4 regions of the Pantoea sp. SYBGC1 genome follow, and region 1 is predicted to be linked to each of the others. Evidence: predicted binding sites of a transcription regulator. Region 1 holds the regulator's gene; each other region holds the start of a gene.
The links. Region 1 encodes CRP, which controls carbon source genes, mostly activating them, when cyclic AMP is high. Its sites were predicted from a motif close to ATGTGANNNNNNTCACAT; they were not measured.
Positions count from the first base shown of each region.

Region 2: the regulator CRP is predicted to act here: its motif matches at 1,883-1,900, upstream of AC2CF9_RS15370 (YjcB family protein).
Region 3: the regulator CRP is predicted to act here: its motif matches at 1,607-1,624, upstream of AC2CF9_RS12135 (PTS mannitol transporter subunit IICBA).
Region 4: the regulator CRP is predicted to act here: its motif matches at 1,057-1,074, upstream of ompW (outer membrane protein OmpW).

Region 1 is NZ_JBXUNM010000009.1:19,705-22,913, reverse strand. It holds gene AC2CF9_RS14400 (YccS/YhfK family putative transporter) at 1-1,292, opposite strand, end outside; gene crp (cAMP-activated global transcriptional regulator CRP) at 1,353-1,985, opposite strand; gene AC2CF9_RS14390 (OsmC family protein) at 2,276-2,680, shown strand; gene AC2CF9_RS14385 (phosphoribulokinase) at 2,808-3,209, opposite strand, start outside.
Region 2 is NZ_JBXUNM010000010.1:95,181-98,389, forward strand. It holds gene AC2CF9_RS15360 (MATE family efflux transporter) at 1-492, shown strand, start outside; gene AC2CF9_RS15365 (ATP-grasp fold amidoligase family protein) at 501-1,451, shown strand; gene AC2CF9_RS15370 (YjcB family protein) at 1,504-1,785, opposite strand; gene soxS (superoxide response transcriptional regulator SoxS) at 2,003-2,431, opposite strand; gene soxR (redox-sensitive transcriptional activator SoxR) at 2,528-3,016, shown strand; gene AC2CF9_RS15385 (glutathione S-transferase family protein) at 3,060-3,209, shown strand, end outside.
Region 3 is NZ_JBXUNM010000006.1:92,859-96,067, reverse strand. It holds gene AC2CF9_RS12145 (HTH-type transcriptional regulator) at 1-33, opposite strand, end outside; gene AC2CF9_RS12140 (DUF3053 domain-containing protein) at 733-1,449, shown strand; gene AC2CF9_RS12135 (PTS mannitol transporter subunit IICBA) at 1,881-3,209, shown strand, end outside.
Region 4 is NZ_JBXUNM010000001.1:617,567-620,775, reverse strand. It holds gene AC2CF9_RS02885 (YciC family protein) at 1-501, opposite strand, end outside; gene AC2CF9_RS02880 (YkgJ family cysteine cluster protein) at 551-946, opposite strand; gene ompW (outer membrane protein OmpW) at 1,178-1,810, shown strand; gene AC2CF9_RS02870 (BON domain-containing protein) at 1,849-2,163, opposite strand; gene trpA (tryptophan synthase subunit alpha) at 2,350-3,153, opposite strand; gene trpB (tryptophan synthase subunit beta) at 3,153-3,209, opposite strand, start outside.

The DNA.
Region 1 (3,209 bases):
AAGCGCAGCGATGCGGCGGCAATCAGCAGCCCGGCAAAGGTGCCGAGCGCCCGGTGCTGAATGCGCACGCGCGTGGCGCTGTAGCCGTTCTGGCTGACAAACATAATGGTCATCAGGATCCAGTAGGGCTTGGGAATATTAAAAAACAGCGCAACCGAGCTGCCAAACATCAGCATAACGGCAAAGCGGGCCGCGCTGCGCAGCGCGCCGGACCTGAACGACAGATAGCTGCGCAGGGCGGGCAGCAGCGGCAGGCGCCGCTGGCGATCGGCCATCAGGTCGCGCGTATAGAGCGGTTTCTGGGTGCGCAGCACGCGGGCGATGCGGCTGAAATGATAAAGGCAGAAGTGGCCAACCGGATTATCCGGATGCTGCCGCGCAATTTTTTCCAGTGCGCCGAGCGGCTTTTCCATCTGAAAGCGGGCGGGCAGCTGGTGATAGAGAATGGCATCGGCCAGCAGCCTGAGCTGTGCCGAAATGGTTTTTGCATTCCAGCGGATAACCGCTTCCGCATGACTCTGTTCTACCAGCTTTTGCACTTTCTCCGGCTGGTGCAGGCTGACAGCGATATGCTCCTGCAGATCCAGCGCCACCTGAAAAGCGCGCGTCAGCCGCTTATGGCTGTTATCGCGGCTGGCAGAAAGCATATGCATCTGCTGATAGCAGGTGGTGATCAGGTCAACCGCTTTCTGCTGGCGCGCCAGCAGCGGCGGCAGCGCTTTTTCCGGATCGGTCAGCTGCGTCAGCAGGGTATATTTGGCATCGCAGTAGTCAGCCAGCTCACGATAGAGCAGGCTCAGCGTTTCACGCATGGGCTGCTCTTTCCACAGCCAGTACCAGAACCAGTTAAACAGGCCATACCAGAACGTGCCGCCGATATAGAGCAGCGGCGGCACCCAGATCGGCATGCGCCCTACCAGACTCAGCGTAAAGATCGCTGCAATCAGCGTGCCGGGCAGCAGACGCCCGTGCAGCGGACTGATTTCGCCCGTCACGCCAATCAGCAGCGGCAGCGCCAGCATAATAAGCGGCAGCGGAACCGCGGCGTTGGTGAGGTACTGGATCAGAAAACTGCCGGTGGCGAAAAGCGTACCGCCCACGATCAGGCGTTTGAAAAAGCGTTTATGCGGCGTATCAAGGCCGGCAATATTGCAGCAGGCGGGGACCAGCGAGAACAGCAGGCCTTTTTGCAGATCGCCACACAGCCATCCCAGCGCGACAGGCAGGCACAATACCAGCGTCTGACGCAGAGCGTAATTGACTTCGGGATGATAGATGATTCGGCGCCACATCAGCTTATCGCAAACAGAAACGGCGTGATGGTGCCATCACGCCGTGGGGGGTGAAACAGCTTAGCGGGTGCCGTAAACGACGATGGTTTTACCGTGTGCGGAGATCAGGTTCTGATCCTCCAGCATTTTCAGGATGCGACCAACGGTTTCCCGTGAGCAACCCACGATCTGACCAATCTCCTGACGGGTAATTTTAATCTGCATACCGTCGGGGTGGGTCATGGCATCCGGCTGTTTAGCCAGATTAAGCAGCGTCTGTGCAATGCGGCCGGTAACATCCAGGAAAGCCAGGTTACCCACCTTTTCTGATGTCACCTGCAGGCGACGTGCCATCTGCGCCGACAGGCGCATCAAAATATCCGGGTTAACCTGAATCAGCTGACGAAATTTTTTGTAGGAAATTTCAGCAACTTCACAGGCTGTTTTCGCACGCACCCAGGCACTGCGCTCCTGGCCCTCTTCAAACAGGCCGAGTTCGCCGATGAAATCTCCCTGATTCAGATAGGAGAGGATCATCTCTTTGCCTTCTTCATCTTTAATCAGTACCGCAACGGAACCTTTAACGATGTAGTAGAGCGTTTCTGCTTTTTCACCCTGATGGATCAGCGTGCTTTTGGATGGATATTTGTGAATATGGCAATGGGACAGGAACCATTCGAGTGTAGGGTCTGTTTGCGGTTTGCCGAGAACCATTCGCTATTATCCTCTATTGTAATCGTGCCCAAAACACAGGGGCATTCATTCCCTGTCAGGCGATGAAATCGTCCAGCGCGTCCTGTTAATAAAAATTATCCGGGCGGATGTGTAAGCTCTGCTTTTGATTCTGCCCGTCCTCATCAGCCACGACGAAGAAATTTTCAGCTCTGTTTGTAGCACAGCTTTTGCAGGCTGTCTTGTGTTGTCTCGCTTCAGCAGGCGGGCGATTGCTGTTTGCCGGATGAACGCGTACTCTGGCGCAAAACGCCGCTTCAGGAGAAAGAATAATGCAGGCACGTGTGAAATGGGTGGAAGGGCTGACCTTTCTCGGAGAATCCTCATCAGGACATCAGTTATTAATGGACGGGAATTCAGGCGATAAAGCGCCAAGCCCGATGGAGATGGTACTGATGGCCGCCGGCGGCTGCAGCGCGATCGATGTGGTTTCGATTCTGCAAAAAGGGCGTAATGATGTGGCTGACTGTGAGGTCAAACTGACTTCAGAGCGGCGCGAAGAAGCACCACGTATTTTTACACAGATTAACCTGCATTTTATCGTCAGCGGCAAAGCGCTGAGCGAGAAAGCGGTGGCACGGGCGGTTGATCTGTCGGCAGAAAAATATTGCTCAGTGGCAATCATGCTTGGCAAAGGGGTGGAGATCACCCACAGTTATGAAGTGGTCGCGCAGTAATCGGTGCCGGTGCGCATAAATGCGCACCCTACGATGGCTGGTGCTGTCATTTGTGAAACATGGCACTATACCCTGCAGGGTCGCCATTTATGGCGACCGATGCCACATAGTCTGGCAGATATGGCCTCTACTCTATCCGTTTTCCTTCAATCAGCCGCTGCACCAGTGGCATCATGATCAGCTCCATCGCCAGTCCCATTTTGCCGCCCGGTACCACCAGCGTATTCATATGCGAAATAAACGATCCCTGAATCATCGCCAGCAGATAGGGGAAAGCGATACCTTCCAGGCCGCGAAAATGGATCACAACAAAACTCTCATCGAGTGAGGGGATCTCGCGCGCCGCAAACGGGTTAGAGGTATCAACCGTCGGTACACGCTGAAAGTTAAGATGCGTGCGCGAAAACTGCGGCGTGATGTAGTTGATATAATCTTCCATCGACCGAACCACAGAGTCCATCACCGCTTCGCGCGAATGGCCCCGTTCGCTGGTATCGCGTACCAGTTTCTGTATCCACTCAAGATTGAC
Region 2 (3,209 bases), on a different contig from region 1:
TGGATTTTTATTCCGGTTGCCATCATCACTTCCTGCTTTTCGGAAATTTTCCGTGAGCGTGGAGCAGCCGCAATCAAACTCACCGCGCGGCTGAACGGCTATGTCATGGGAGTTTCATTGCTGTTATTGGCGGTGATCGCCATGTTTGGCGAGAAGATCATCATCGCGTTATATGGTCACGAGTACACACAATCGGGAAGTCTCGTTACGTTACTGTCGTTAGCAACCTGCTTTTCGGCAATGGGGACCGTAGCTTACCGCTACATGGTCAAAGAGGGCGGGTTTAACTATCTGCTGAAGAAGATCCTCTGCCTGATGGTTATCAGCCTGCCGCTCTCTTGGTGGCTGATCCAGGGCTACGGCATTATGGGTGCCGCCTGGAGCGTCTTCATCACTGAGCTGCTCTCCCTTACCGTAATGAATTACTTCTTTAAAAACGGCGTCATTCAAAAAATTCAGGTTTCCTCACTCAACTACAAAACCTACAAATGAGGTCAGATATGCTCAGGTTGAAAGAAGAACTCAGAAGAAGCGTTCAGTATTTTATCAAGAAGATGCCCTGGGCTACGCAGGATCGCATCTACTACTTCCGTAAATTCCGTAAGCTGCCTAATCTGCGCGAGCCAAAGGTGTTTAACGAGAAGGTGCTGTATCGCAAATTTGTGTATGGCGACTATCAAATCTATGGTCGCCTGTCGGACAAGTATTCAGTACGCGAATACATAGCTGAGAAGGTAGGCAGTGAGTATCTGATCCCGCTGGTTTACGAGACCAGCGATCCGCATTCGCTCCACACGCTGTCGCAGTGGAAGAACACTGTGATCAAGCCTAACCATGGTTCCAACATGGTTGAGATCCTGCTGGAAGAGCCGGATGCGCTGAAGAAGCAGCAGATCATCAGCGACTGTCATCGCTGGCTGAAAACGGACTTTGCGAATGAAGCGCGTGAGATCCACTATCGCTACATCAAGCCGCGGATTCTGGTAGAGCAGTACATTGGCGATGGCAAAAGTGCGCCGATTGACTACAAATTTCACATGTTCAACAAGCGCGATGGCAGTTTTGAATATGTGCTGCAGGTGATCTACAATCGCTGCAACCCGCTGTTGTCGATGAATTTTTACGTCAACAATCTGAACGAGGCGTATCACAAGATCCGCGATACCGGTCTGGATGTTGAGCCTATTCTGCCGCAGCTGCAGAAGGCGCTGGCGCTGAGTAAGACGCTGGCCAGCGATTTCGACTATGTCCGCGTTGACTGGTATATCCACGGTGAAGAGATCTACTTTGGTGAGCTGACCTTCACGCCGGGTGCCGGGCTGGTAACCGGTCTGGACCGCGGACTGGACCAGATGATGGGTGATATGTGGATTCAGGATCGTCGCGGTACGAAGAGACCGGGCGTTTCGGTTGCGGAAGTCGGTATTCCCGCCGTGTTGAAGAAAATTTGATCGCACAGCAATATAAAGAACCCCGCAGCGCGGGGTTTTTTATGCATACTGTTCAGGGTATTGGCCACTCAGTCGGCGCCTGACTCATCACATCGATAAAAGCCTGTTTGCTAATCTGCATAAAGTTGTGCACGTTCTCCATGCTCAGCGTAATACCCAGTAGTCCGGTCACAAACCAGCAGGACATCCCCACGCCAAGACCACCGCACAGCAGCGCCATAACCGGATGGCTCTTTTGCCGCAGTTTTATTTTCATCGAGCTGGCGAGAAACATCAGAACAGCGCTCAGAATACCCCAGCGCATTACCAGTAAACTGGTTGTTAACGTAGCCATTGACGCGAAACCTCTTCAAATCAGTAATATCCCTGACATTAACCGGACATCACTGACGGCAAAGAGCGCGTCAGGAAACGCTCTCACGTCGGATTAAGTGTGATTTGGATCACATTATATCAGCGGATTTGAAATTTTGAACAAATTTTGTACCCGCGAAGGCGGGCTGGGACGCGCGGCTAAAGTTGGAAGAGAGCGCCTGAAGCAGGCGCGCTGATTACCGGACAGGGCAGCATTCACCGGTGGTGCGCTGGGCGAAGCTGTTCATATTATCGCCGCAGTCAAAGCTAAGCAGGCGAGGCCGTTGCGCAATCGCCTGACGACGCATGGCGTGACGATACGCCGTAGGCGTCTGCGAAAACTGCCGGCGGAACACGCGCGAAAAGGTTTGCTGCGAATCGTAACCATACTGCATAGCGATATCAAAAACCGGTCGCTGCGTCTGCAGCAGCGCTTCTGCCGCCATCGTCAGACGTCGTTCACGAATATAGCCACCCAGCGTCTGTTTCGTGACGGTACGGAACATACGCTGCAGATGCCATTTTGAGTAACCCGATTTTGCTGCCACATCATCAATCGACAGTGCTTTATCCAGATTCTGATCGATCCAGTTAGTCAGTGAATGAATGATTTCCTGTTGCATCATAGCCTCATCCTTCTGAAGGGGTATCACCCGGTGAGAAATTCGTACTTTTGATGGTGAGCGAGTATAGTTCCTCAAGTTAACTTGAGGTAAAGGCTGATGGTAAAAAAAGAGCGTAACTATCCAAAGCCGGTGCTGACGCCAGGGGAAGTGGCTAAACGTAGCGGCGTAGCGGTCTCGGCACTGCACTTTTATGAAACCAAAGGATTGATCTCCAGCACCCGTAATAATGGCAATCAGCGACGCTACAGCCGTGACGTGCTGCGCCGCGTGGCGATCATTAAAATTGCGCAGCGTATCGGTATTCCGCTGGCGACGGTGGGTGAGAGCCTGATGCATGTCCCGGCGAATAAACGGATGTCGACACAGGAGTGGGATGCGCTGACGCAGCACTGGCGTGAGGAGCTGGATAAACGCATTGAGACGCTGACGCGGCTGCGGAACGATCTGGATGGATGTATTGGCTGTGGCTGTTTGTCGATGCGCGACTGTCCGTTACGCAACCCCGGCGACCGGCTGGCGCAGCAGGGATCAGGCGCCGTGCTGCTTGACCCGGAGCAGGGTGAGCAGGGTGAGCAGGGGCGTTAATCCGCTATACTGGTGCGATACCTTTATCAGCAAGGAGCTGTACATGATCACCGTTCATCATCTGGAAAACTCCCGTTCGCATCGTGTGTTATGGCTGCTGGAAGAGCTGGCGGTACCGTATCAGATCAAACGTTATCAGCGGGAAAATACGATGCTGGCACCCGACGAGCTGAAGAAGGTGCATCCGCTGGGG
Region 3 (3,209 bases), on a different contig from region 1:
GAGTAATTCAACCATTGGATCTTTTAATTCCATAGAGAACTCCTTAAAACTCACTATGAAGCACGTGAAAGTAGAGAGGTAAGCATCAAATGATGCTGAAACCAGGCTTTATCAGGCTGCATCCCGCAGCGGTTTGGACGTTAGAGTTATAAAACCGTTACGGGACACAGCCTGCTGGACACTGCGAATGTGTCAGCGCAATGCAACAATTGCCGGGTTTCTTAGTATGGGTCAGAATTCAGGAATTGCCGTCTGTTTTTTGATTATTTTTTCATCTTGCTTATGGCTAAAACCTGCAGTAACTCTTAAGTGCCTGTCAGGTAAAAAGTTGCTGTCTGTCACACTCTGATCCCTGACCTGAATAAAGCAAAAATAGCGCCAGATTTGCATTTCGCTCCCTGCAGGCGTTTCGCACCGCCGCTGCCGCATTTTTGTCTGCAAAATGTTCAATAATAGAGCAGAAACGCACCCGTCTGGTGCATATCTAAGGAAAGATGATGAATCATGCCAGCCTTACTGCGTGCACTCCTTCACATTGCACGCTGGTCAGGAACTGAAATGTGGCAGCGGTCTGCCACACAGCTGACGATTGCTGTGCCGTGCGGGCGCGCTGACCAGAGAGCATCACACTGCACGCCTTCGGTCATTGTGCAGGCCAGGCCATTGCACTATTCTTTAGGACCATTCTCAGCGATTCACACATTGCCATTTTGTCACGACAGGAGTTGAAACATGGCGTCAGGAACTTCCCGCATCTGGATGCGCACCGGCATGCTGTTCGCCAGCGCGCTGATCGTATTGCAACTCACCGCCTGCGGTGACAAAGAGGGCGATCAGCGTAAGGCGTTTAACGATTTTCTGCAAAATACCGTGATGCGCAGCGGTGAACATCTGCCAGCACTGAGTGAAAACCAGAAGCAGACCTTCGGTAACTACGCCAGTGACTATGCCATTCTGTATGGCTTTTCTCAGCAGGTGAGTCAGGCCACGGAACAGGGTATGCGTCCGGTCGTGGATGAGCTGGCTGCAATTCGCGTTCCGCAGGATTATCTGACCCGCCGCGATACCCTGCGCCAGGTGAGCGGCAATCTCAGCGTTCTGACGCAGCAGATCCAGAGCGCGAAAATGCAGGCTGACAGCAGCAAGGCGACACTTAAACAGCCCGACGATCTGAAAAAGTCGTATGACGCAGCCTATGCAAAAGTGGTTACACAGCCGGCAGGCACGCTGATCCCGCTGCTGCCCAAGCTGCAGGCGCTGAGCCAGAGCGCTGTGCAGACCGGTGACTATCTGCAATCGCAGGGAACGCGCGTCACGTTTAATGATGGCGGTGTACAGTTCCCGACGCAGGATCAGGCGACCCGGTACAATGCGCTGATGAGCGAGCTCTCTGCAAACGCGCAGGCGCTGACGCAGGCACAAAACGCCGTACAGGGCTCCTGGCAGTAATGCCGGTTACGGGCAGTATTACTACTGCCCGGTTCTCGCTGCGCTTGACGTTATAGCAGCCTGGCGCTTTATCTGCCCGCCTGTGATCTGGCGCAATTATGATCAGAAATTCTTTGTGACACGAATCACACTTCCGCAATAAACCCGCACTACCAAAGAGTGAGGTTTATCACATAAAACCCGTTTTTTTGCTGGATTTTTCGGCGCCGCTGCTTTTTTATTCCAGCTTTGTGTGACCAGAGTCACATTACACCCCCCTGTTCACCCCGCTTTTACGTGATATGGATCACACTAATTCCGGACGCTACGCACGCCCCTGAACAAGTGCTAGAGTCCGCCTGCATACAGTAATGCCACGGCCCCCGCCGTAACGTCTCAACAAAAACAAATGCGCGCTCTTATTGCAGCGCGTCTCAATAAGGGGTGGGTTTATGTCCTCATCAGTCAAGGTCAGAGTGCAGAGCTTTGGTCGCTTTCTGAGTAATATGGTGATGCCTAACATCGGTGCGTTTATCGCATGGGGTATCATCACCGCGCTGTTTATTCCAACCGGATGGATCCCGAACGAAACGCTGGCGAAACTCGTCGGTCCGATGATCACTTATCTGCTGCCGCTGCTGATCGGCTTCACCGGCGGCCGTCTGGTCGGCGGCGATCGCGGTGGCGTGGTCGGTGCCATTACGACAATGGGCGTCATTGTCGGTGCCGATATGCCGATGTTCCTCGGCGCGATGCTTGCCGGACCGCTGGGCGGCTGGGCAATCCGCGCGTTTGACCGGGCCGTTGACGGCAAGATCAAAAGCGGTTTCGAGATGCTGGTGAATAACTTCTCCGCCGGCATCATCGGTATGCTGCTGGCGCTGCTGGCGTTCCTGGCTATTGGGCCGCTGGTGCAGGGGCTGTCGCACATTCTCGCCGCCGGGGTTAACCTGATGGTGCAGAACAACCTGCTGCCGCTGACCTCTATTTTTGTTGAGCCGGCGAAAATCCTGTTCCTTAACAATGCCATCAACCACGGCATTTTCTCGCCGCTGGGTATTCAGCAGGCGAGCGAAGCGGGTAAATCGATCTTCTTCCTGATCGAAGCTAACCCGGGCCCGGGCATGGGCGTGCTGGTCGCTTATATGATCTTTGGTCGCGGCAGTGCCAAACAGTCAGCGGGCGGTGCCGCTATTATCCACTTCCTCGGCGGCATCCATGAGATTTACTTCCCGTATGTGCTGATGGCACCGCGCCTGCTGCTGGCGGTGATCCTGGGCGGTATGACCGGCGTATTTACGCTGACGCTGCTGAATGGCGGCCTGGTCTCTCCGGCGTCACCGGGTTCTATCCTGGCGGTGCTGGCGATGACGCCAAAAGGCGCCTATTTTGCTAACGTTGCCGCTATCGTGGCCGCTTTTGCCGTCTCTTTTGTTGTCTCTTCTATCCTGCTGAAAACCAGCAAAGTGAAAGAAGATGAAGATATTGAAGCGGCGACCCAGCGTATGCGTGACATGAAAGCGCAGTCTAAAGGTCAGCCGGCTGCAGGCGCGCCGGTGGTAGCTGACGCTAACAGCGTAGACGTAAGCCACGTGCGTAAAATCATCGTTGCCTGCGACGCCGGTATGGGTTCCAGCGCCATGGGTGCCGGCGTGCTGCGCAAAAAAGTGCAGGATGCAGGCCTCACCAATGTCTCGGTGACGAACAGCGCTATTAACGCGCTGCCGGGTGACGTTGACCTGGTGATCACACACCGCGATCTTACGGAACGGGCGATGCGT
Region 4 (3,209 bases), on a different contig from region 1:
TTTTTCACTGACCAGCATCACCGGCGCCAGAGAGAGTAAAATAGCGAGCACGATGCCAGGCACCATCAGCACCATAAAGCCAAGCTGCACCAGCAGCGTGATCAAAAAGGTCTGCAGCAGCAGCTTAGGCAGCAGCGGTGCAGCGGTGCCGATAGCACGTAAGGCACTGACGCGCTGACCGCTGGAGACCAGCGGGATCAGGCAAAGCATGCCGCCGAGCAGCAGCGTATTACCAATCAGCGCCGCCAGGGTTCCGGCTGCGGAAGCGCGCAGCAGTATACGCTGCTGCTCCGGAGACATATTCTGTACCAGTTCAAACAGGGAGGATGCGCTGCTGTCACTCTGACTCAGCAGCGACAGCTGCTCATCATCAGGCGTTAAGGCATGCCCGATAATCACGGTAATGAACGAGGTCAGCAGTGCCATCAGCACTATAGTGACCAGCTGATGGCGCAGAAAATTTCCTGTGTCACGGTATAACGAGCTTGCCGTGATAGACATGTACACTCCTTGAAAAAAACCGGGTTAATTAACCCGGCGATTGTACATGCTAAGCGGTCAGGCTGGCACCCGGAATACCATAACTTTCTGTCATGTCAGGTAAAGAAGGGTGAAAAAGGGCAGGTAATCCATGGCGGGCGCGGGCACGATCGCAGGCCTCGTTAACGACGCCATTTTCGCCGGACATCGCAAATTCACGGCAGGGTGAGGGGCGCTGCTCATAGATACCGCATGAGACGCAGCTACCGGGCTCGCCCTGCAGAGCGACGCAGCGCGGCGTGCGATCGTTAGTACCGCGCATGTTGCGCATCAGCAGGCTTAGCGGCTCGGTGAGTTCGGCTGGCACTGCGCCACCCGCATCATCGGCTTCAGCCCAGTAAAAGGAAACGCGAAAATAGGCGCAGCAGGCGCCACAGGTCATACAAGGGTTGGTTATATCGCTCATCTGATCGCCCGCCACTCCTGAGGCATCGAACCAAAATCACTCGGGATCAGCAAAGTAATCACGTTATGAAACTTCAGCAACCTGTTTTTGATCTTTTTTCGCGCTGGCAAATTTGATCTTTGTCAATTCATTGTTAACTAAGCATTTATTCTGCCAGTCAGTTAATGAAATCTGCGCTGAAAACCGTTACATCTGTGCCGCGAAAATTTTAATTCAGGCAAAGGAGTGATGATGAAACTGGCAAAATGCGCACTGTTCATGGCGATGGCGATACCGCAGCTGGCGCTTGCTCATCAGGCGGGCGACTTTTTTATGCGCGCCGGTACGGCAACGGTCCGTCCGACTGAGGGATCCGATAATGTGCTGAACATGGGCGAATTCAGCGTCGATAATAATACGCAGCTGGGTCTGACATTCACCTGGATGGCGACCGATCATATCGGAATTGAACTGCTGGCTGCCACGCCATTTCGTCATAAAGTCGGCCTTGGTCCGACCGGTAACCTGGCCACGGTGCGTCAGCTGCCGCCCACGCTGATGGCGCAATACTATTTCCTCGACAGCAACAGCGCGGTACGCCCTTATGCGGGCGTCGGCATCAACTACACCACCTTTTTTGACGCTAAGCTGAATCAGACCGCCAGAGATGCACAGCTCAGCGATTTGAGCGTTAAAGACTCCTGGGGCATTGCGGGTCAGGTGGGGCTCGATTATCAGATTAACCGTGACTGGATGCTGAACGCTTCGCTGTGGTACATGGATATTGATACTGAAGTGAAGTTCAGGCATCAGGGCGTAGAGCAGAATATAAATACGCGTATCGATCCGTTTGTCTTTTTCTTTGGTGCAGGCTATCGCTTCTGAGGCAGAAGAAGGGCGACCTGCCGGCCGCCCTTTTGGTATTACTTGATCTGCATATTATTAACAACAGACTTCACGCCTGCCACGCTGCGCGTAACGGAAACGGCGCGGTTAGCCATCTGTGGCGAGCTGACAAATCCGCTCAGCTGAACCTTACCTTTAAACGTCTCAACATTGATTTCTGTCGATTTCAGCGCTTCATCATTCAGCAGCTGCGCTTTTACTTTCGTAGTGATGACGGTGTCATCAATATAACCGCCGGTGCCTTCTTTGGTTGGCGTTGGCGCACAGGCGCTCAGTGTCAGTGCCACAAATGCAGCCATAAAAATTCCCGCAACGACCTTGAACAATTTCATTTGGTTATCTCCCTGTCATAAATGGATTCACACCGTAACGCAACGGCGCAATTAAGTGTGGGTCGGCCCTGAATAATCGGCAACCTGCCGGCAGAGAAAAAGTGAAAAAAGCTGGCGCTCAGGCAGAAAGGAAGGGGATGGCGGGAAAAAGAGTGTGGCCCCGTCGGGGTGACGGAGCCACAGCGATTAGCGGGTGGCCGCTTTCAGGCCGCTGACAAAGGCTTTCAGCTCACGCAGCAGCGTTGCCGGGTCACGCTGGTTTTTCTCAATAATGCGTACAATGGCGGAACCGGAGATCGCCCCCGCTGCGCCTGCGGCAATCGCTTCACGTACCTGCTCAGGCTCGGAGATGCCGAACCCCTGCAGGGCAGGCGGCGCCTGAAACTCACGCAGTTTATCAATCAGATGGTGAAGCGGCTGACTGGCGCGGTTTTCAGCACCGGTCACCCCGGCGCGCGACAGCAGATACGTGTAACCGCGGCCATGCTGAGCCAGTTCACGCAGCAGGTCATCGCTGGCATTAGGCGGGCAGATAAAAATCGGCGCGATATTGTGGCGCAGTGCAGCCTGGCGGAAGGGCGCTGACTCTTCAACTGGCACATCAGCGACCAGCACCGAGTCGACGCCCGCGGCGGCACACTGCGCATAGAACGTATCGATGCCGCGGCTGAACACCAGGTTGGCGTACATCAGCAAACCAATTGGCAGATCGGGGTATTTCTGCCGCACTACCTGCAGCATTTCAAAGCATTGCGCTACCGTGGTGCCAGCCGCAAAAGCCCGCAGCGTAGCGCTCTGAATGGTGGGTCCATCTGCCAGCGGGTCGGAGAAAGGGATCCCCAGCTCCAGCGCATCAGCGCCGCCTTCAACCAGCGTATCGATAATCTGCAGTGAGAGCTCCGGAGAGGGATCGCCCAGCGTAACAAAAGGGACAAACGCGCCTTCCTGACGCGCTGACAGGCGTGAAAACAGCTGATTATAACGCTCCATCAAATCTCTCCTTTCGCTTTAAGCAGATCGTGAACCGTGAAAATATCTTTATCGCC